Linked DNA regions of Eleftheria terrae. The protein of the gene in region 2 binds, or shares a complex with, the protein of the main gene of each other region. Links are inferred from orthologs where the notes say so. Each region holds a gene or a part of one and is shown on either strand. Other genes may lie near its edges. The genes, in order: tldD and pmbA.

Region 1 (3,230 bases), 2.1 Mb from region 2 along the record:
CACCCACCAGGGTTTCGACTTGGGTACCACGGATGGGGAAAAACCGGATCAGATGTTCCGGGGGCGGCAGCGGCGTCACGTCCTTGATCCTTTCGTCATCGGTCTGCGAGGTCTTGTCGACTGGCGCATACCAACCCTCGACGGCGCTGGTGGACTGGGCGTTCATGGGTCGTGTTCTCCTGGTTTGAGCGGGCTGCGAGGGCGGACGGGCGAAAAAAAACCGCCGGGGGGCCCCGGCGGTTTTCTGGATTCGGTTTGCTCGTCTTCAGTTACGCGCTTGCCTCTCCTCCGCCGGTGCGGTGCGAGAACCAAAAGTAAAAGAAGGCGTAAGCGCGAGACATGGGCGGTAATGTAGCACGCGATGTCGAAAGGCCGTCAAGCCCTTCCGTCGGGGGACTGCCGGATCTTTGCGGCAGCTCAGATCAGGATGTCCGGCTCTATCGGCGGCAATCCGGGCGATGCCGCCCCGCCAGGCGACGCCGGCCGCAGACCCCGCGTGATGGCTGCCCACCAACCGGGCTTGCGGCTCGGTGGATCCAAGGCCGGGTCGGGCTGGCGCAATACTTCGAGCTCGCCCAGCATCCGGGTCGCTACGTCGATGAAATCGCGACGGAACTCGAGGTCGTCGCTGTTGCGCTCGGTCGCCTCGATCCAGACGTCCAGCAGCCACTGCACCTCGGTGAAGGTCACCGCATAGTGCCGCAGCGTTTCGGGAATGACCTGCTGCCCACCGAGCAGCACCGAGCGCTCGGCCTCCAGCCGCTGCCGCATGTCCTGCTGCAGCTTGGCCCGCACCGGTCCGGTGGCCGTGCGCACCTGGCGCACGAACTTCATCAGGTCGGAGTTGATACGCTCCGCGCGCTCGATCACGGCCGGGTCGGGCGGGATGCGAGGCGGAAGAGGCGGCGGGGTATCGTCAGACATCGGCAATCCACGTGCCGCGATGACGCGTGGTCGCGCCAGCGTAGCCGGTCGCGCACCCGCTCGCAAGCAGGTGCGCGAGCGAGCGGCGGCCGACGTGAGAAAGCTCTCACTCCCGGCCCGGCACCGTTGGCGCCAGGCCCAAGCTCTCGCGGGTCAGGCGGTGCCGCCGACGGTGAGGCCGTCGATGCGCAGGGTCGGCTGGCCCACCCCGACCGGCACGCTCTGCCCTTCCTTGCCGCAGGTGCCCACACCCGTGTCCAACTGCAGGTCGTTGCCGATCATGCTGACCCGTGTGAGCGCATCGGGACCGTTGCCGATGATGGTGGCCCCCTTCACCGGATACTGGATGCGGCCGTTCTCGACCCAGTAGGCCTCGCTGGCCGAGAAGACGAACTTGCCACTGGTGATGTCGACCTGGCCGCCGCCGAAGTTGGTGGCGTACAGGCCCTTCTTGATGCTTGCGACGATCTCATCGCGCGTCTTGTCCCCGGCAAGCATGTAGGTGTTCGTCATGCGGGGCATCGGGATGTGGGCGTAGCTCTCGCGCCGGCCGTTACCGGTGGGCTTCACCTTCATCAGACGGGCGTTCATCGCGTCCTGGATGTAGCCGCGCAGGATGCCGTCCTCGATCAACACATTGCGCTGCGAGGCATTGCCTTCGTCGTCCACGTTCAAGGAGCCACGGCGGTCCGGCAGCGTGCCGTCATCCAGCACGGTCACGCCTTTGGCTGCCACCCGCTGGCCCATGCGGCCGGAAAAAGCGCTCGAACCCTTGCGGTTGAAGTCGCCTTCGAGACCATGGCCGACCGCCTCGTGCAGCAGCACGCCGGGCCAGCCGGGGCCGAGCACCACCGTCATCTCGCCAGCCGGGGCCGGCCGGCTCTCGAGGTTCGTCAAGGCCGCATTGACCGCATCGTCCACATAGGACTCGATCACCGAATCATGGAAATAGCCAAGGCCGAAGCGCCCCCCGCCACCGCCGGAGCCGACCTCGCGACGGCCGTTCTGTTCGGCGATCACGGTGACCGACAAGCGCACCAGCGGGCGAACATCGGCGGCCAGGGTGCCGTCGGCGCGCGCCACCATCACCACATCGTATTCGCCCATCAAGCCGGCCATGACCTGCACGATGCGCGGATCGCGGGCCCGGGCCAGTTTCTCCACGCGCTCGAGCAGGGCCACCTTCTGCGTGCTGTCCAAGGTGGCAATCGGATCCATCGGACCATACAGCGTGCGGCTGCCAGCGACCTGCGCCGGGCCCCCCACCTTGACCCGCCGGCTCTGCCCGCTCGCGGCAATGGTACGCACCGTGCGGGCGGCATCCAGCAGCGCGTCGAGCGAAATGTCGTCGGAGTAGGCAAAGGCGGTCTTCTCGCCCGCCACGGCCCGCACACCAACGCCCTGGTCGATGCCGAAGCTGCCCGATTTGACGATGCCCTCTTCCAGGCTCCAGCCCTCGCTGCGGGTGTACTGGAAGTAGAGGTCGGCATCGTCGATGCGGTGCTCGCCGATCACGCGCAGGGCCTGCGCGAGTTTGGCCTCGTCGAGGCCAAAGGGGTCCAGCAGCAGCGACTTCGCAATCGCCAGTCGTTCGAGGGTGGGTTCGCGCGAGATCATCGAATCATTGTAGGGCGCTGATCCTGGCGCGTGCACGCCGCGCCGACACCCCGCTCTGCGCAGGGGAGACAGCCGGTCGCTGCGGCAGGGCCCAGGCAGCATCCGGCCGGTATGCCCCCTCAGCCGGCTGGCTCGCGTGCCAAACGCTGGAGGTAGCGCACGCCTTCGATGGCGCGGCTGCCATACCAGCTGAGCATTTCGCCATCGACCAGTCGCACCGCGGCTCGCCGGCCTTCGGCGGCGAGCCGGGCCTTCACCTCTTCGACATGGGCGGGCCCGAAGCGATAGGGTTCGCTGCTCAACAACACCTCGTCCACGCTGCCCAGCCAGTCGTCCCGCCAATCAAAGGCCGGATAGCGGGCAGCGCCGCTCGGCCCGCCGTCCAGCGCGGGCAGCGTCTGCCAGCCGAGCAAGGCCAGCATGCGCGACACATAGGTGTCGCGCGCGACGGTCATCCAAGGCTCCCGCCAGATGCAATACAAGACATTCCGGGGCGGCAGGGGGACCACCGTGTCCAGCGCCTGCTGCAACGCAGCGCACAGGGCTTCGGCCCGAGAGCGCACCTCGGGCAGCTCACCGAAGATGTCGGCCATCTGCCGGTACAGCGCAAAATTGTCCTGCGGGCCGCAGGGATGCGTGACGATCACGTTGGGCACGAAGGCGCGCAGGGCGTCCACCGTCGGGCGCTC
Region 2 (3,129 bases):
GGATCAGGCGCGCCTCCCAGTGCACCGGGTTGCGCACCGCGCGGCCGATCCAGTCACGCAGGGCCGGGATGCCCTTGTCCTCGTACACGCCGCCGGACGCGCGGTCGCTGACCGAGACCACGCCGATGCGCACCGGGTCGAACTCACTCATCACCGTTGTCCTCCGCCAGGTGGGGCTTGATGAACTGGAACAGCTCCCGGTAGGCACGGCCGTTGCGCTGCTCGGGCGTGGCGGCCGCGTCCTTGCGGGCCGCACGCACCAGGCTGCGCAACTGCTGCATGTCGCTGCCCGGGTGTTCGGCCGCCCAGCGGGTGACCGCGTCGTCGCTGGCGACCAGTTCGGTGCGCCACAGCTCGGCCCGGTGCAAGGACAGCGTGTCCTTCGCCCGGCCCAGCTGCTGGGCCGCCACGGCTTCGCGGATCTGCTCGACATCGGCATGGCGCATCAGCTTGCCGATGTACTGCATCTGCCGGCGCAGGCCTTCGTGCGACCGGGTGCGCTTGTACTGCTGGACCGCGTCGCGCAGCGAGTCGGAAATCTCCAGCTGCGCCAGCCGGTCGTCGGTGAGCTGGGTCAGGGCCTCGCCCAGCGCCTGCAGCTCGTGCGAGTCCTTCTTGCGCTGGGTTTTGCTCGGCCGCGTGTCGAGGTCGTCTTCTGCGGGGTCGCGGGGCTCGGAATCGTGCTGCATGGAAAGGCCTGGCGGGGCACTCGCCCCGATGAACAACTGGGTGGGTATGATAAAGCGGCCGTTTATCCAAGGCCTGCCCGGCCAGAACCCGACCATGCCCAATACCGCTGCTTCTTCCCCCACCCGTGGCTTTGCCTATGCCCAGGACCAGTTCCGCGAGCTGGTCGAGGATGCCCTGGCCTTCGCACAAGCGCAGGGGGCGAGCGATGCGGCGGTGGAGGTGTCCGAGGGCGTCGGCCTGTCGGTCTCGGTCCGCAAGGGCGAGCTGGAGAATGTCGAGCGCAACCGGGACAAGTCGCTTGGCGTCACGGTCTACCTCGGCCAGCGACGCGGCAACGCGAGCACGTCCGACTTCTCGCGCGCCGCACTGGAGCAGACGGTGCGCGCGGCCTACGACATCGCCCGCTTCACCGCCGAAGATCCGGCCGCCGGCCTGCCGGACGAGGCGGACCTGGCCCTGGGCGAGGCCGCCGAGCGCGACCTCGACCTCTTCTATCCCTGGGACATCGATGCCGAAGCTGCGGCCGAGCTGGCCCGGCGCTGCGAAGCCGCCGCGCTGGAAACCGACCGCCGCATCACCAATTCCGAAGGCGCCGGCGTGTCGGCCCAGCAATCGCATTTCTTCGCCGGCAACACCCGCGGCTTCCGGGGCGGCTATGCCAGCTCCCGGCATTCGCTGTCGGTGGCGCCCATTGCCGGGCGCGGTGCCCAGATGCAGCGCGACGCCTGGTACACCTCGATGCGCGACCCGGCCGAGCTGGCCGCTGCCGAAGCGGTGGGCCGCTACGCCGCCGAGCGCGCGCTGTCGCGCCTGAAGTCGCGCAAGATCGCCACCTGCGAGTGCCCGGTGCTGTTCGAGTCCACGCTGGCCGTCGGCCTGCTGGGCAGCTTCGTGCAGGCCACCAGCGGCGGTGCCCTCTACCGCAAGGCGAGCTTCCTGAACGACAGCCTGGGCACCCGCGTGTTCCCCGAGCACGTCGACATCGCCGAGGACCCTCACATCCCCAAGGGCAAGGGCAGCGCGCCGTTCGACGACGAAGGCGTGGTCACCCGGGCCCGCCATGTCGTCAAGGGCGGGCAGGTCGAAGGCTACTTCCTGTCCAGCTACTCGGCGCGCAAGCTCGGCATGCGCACCACCGGGCATGCCGGCGGTTCGCAGAACCTGTCCATGACCAGCCGGCTCACCCAGCCGCAGGACGACCTCGACGCCATGCTGCGCAAGCTCGACCGCGGCCTGTTCGTGATCGAGCTGATGGGGCAGGGCGTCAACTACGTGACAGGCGACTATTCGCGCGGCGCGGCCGGTTTCTGGGTCGAGAACGGCCGCATTGCCTATCCGGTGCACGAGATCACCATCGCCGGCAACCTGCGGCAGATGTGGCAGGGCATCCAGGCCATCGGTGCCGACGCCTACACGATGGGCTCCAAGACCATCGGCTCGGTGCTGATCGACCGCATGAAGGTCGCCGGCTCCTGAGGCCGGTGGTCCGGCGATAGCACAGCCCGGCTGAACGCCCGCTGAGAAAAGCGGGGCTCTACGTAGTATTGCGAACAGGAATGCTCCCCGTGTTGCCGGGGGGCGCCGCTTCCTAGAATGGGTCGGCACCGGTGGCGGTATGCCGGCCGGGCTTGTGTGATCACTACGAGGATTCGAACATGGAGCGCCGTTCCTTCATTCGCAGCACCGGCATCGCCGGGGTGCTGGCAGCGGGTGCCGCCCCTGCCGTCGTGCAGGCCCAGGCCAATCTTCGCTGGCGTCTGGCTTCCAGTTTCCCGAAGGCGCTCGACACGATCTATGGCGGCGCCGAAGTCTTTGCGAAGAAGGTCGCGGAGCTGAGCGGCGGCAAGTTCAACATCTCGGTGCATGCCGGTGGCGAGCTGATGCCGCCCTTCGGCGTGGTCGACGGCGTGCAGAACGGCACCGTCGAGCTGGCCCATACCGCGCCCTACTATTTCTTCGGCAAGGACGACACCTTTGCCATCGGCGGGGCGATTCCCTTCGGCCTGAATTCGCGCCAGATGACGGCCTGGATGCAGGAAGGCAACGGCATGACGCTGATGCGCGAGTTCTACGCGCAGTTCAACATCATCAACTTCTCCTGCGGCAACACCGGGGCACAGATGGGCGGCTGGTTCCGCAAGGAGCTCAAGGGGCTGGCCGACGTGAAGGGGCTCAAGTTCCGTGTCGGCGGCTTCGCCGGCAAGGTCATCGAGCGCCTGGGCGGCGTGCCGCAGAACATCCCTGGCGGTGAGATCTACCAGGCGCTGGAGAAGGGCACGATCGACGCCGCCGAGTGGATCGGCCCCTACGACGACCAGAAGCTGGGCTTCGCCAAGGTGGCGCCGCACTACTACTACCCCGGCTGGTGGGAAGGCGGCCTCGAGCTGTCGCTGTACATCAACACCAAGGCCTATGCCGGCCTGTCGGCCGAATACAAGG

Evidence for each region.
Region 1: the proteins of pmbA (region 2) and tldD are in contact, whole or in part, in a solved structure (PDB 5NJ9), measured with the Escherichia coli proteins. The link is inferred for Eleftheria terrae from one-to-one orthologs.

The regions. Positions count from the first base shown.
Region 1 is NZ_CP106951.1:3,511,194-3,514,423, reverse strand. Bases 310-3,225 are described here. They hold tldD (metalloprotease TldD), read right to left. Parts: upstream 2,542-3,225; coding sequence 1,078-2,541; downstream 310-1,077. Other genes in these bases: N7L95_RS15550 (helical backbone metal receptor), read right to left, coding at 2,661-3,225; N7L95_RS15560 (hypothetical protein), read right to left, coding at 418-924. Also shown: N7L95_RS15565 (3-deoxy-7-phosphoheptulonate synthase), read right to left, coding at 1-166; more of N7L95_RS15550, read right to left, coding at 3,226-3,230. UniProt on the Escherichia coli protein: Metalloprotease involved in CcdA degradation. Suppresses the inhibitory activity of the carbon storage regulator (CsrA).
Region 2 is NZ_CP106951.1:1,415,700-1,418,828, reverse strand. Bases 160-2,974 are described here. They hold pmbA (metalloprotease PmbA), read left to right. Parts: upstream 160-783; coding sequence 784-2,166; downstream 2,167-2,974. Other genes in these bases: N7L95_RS06210 (TRAP transporter substrate-binding protein), read left to right, coding at 2,346-2,974; yjgA (ribosome biogenesis factor YjgA), read right to left, coding at 160-689. Also shown: mog (molybdopterin adenylyltransferase), read right to left, coding at 1-151; more of yjgA, read right to left, coding at 144-159; more of N7L95_RS06210, read left to right, coding at 2,975-3,129.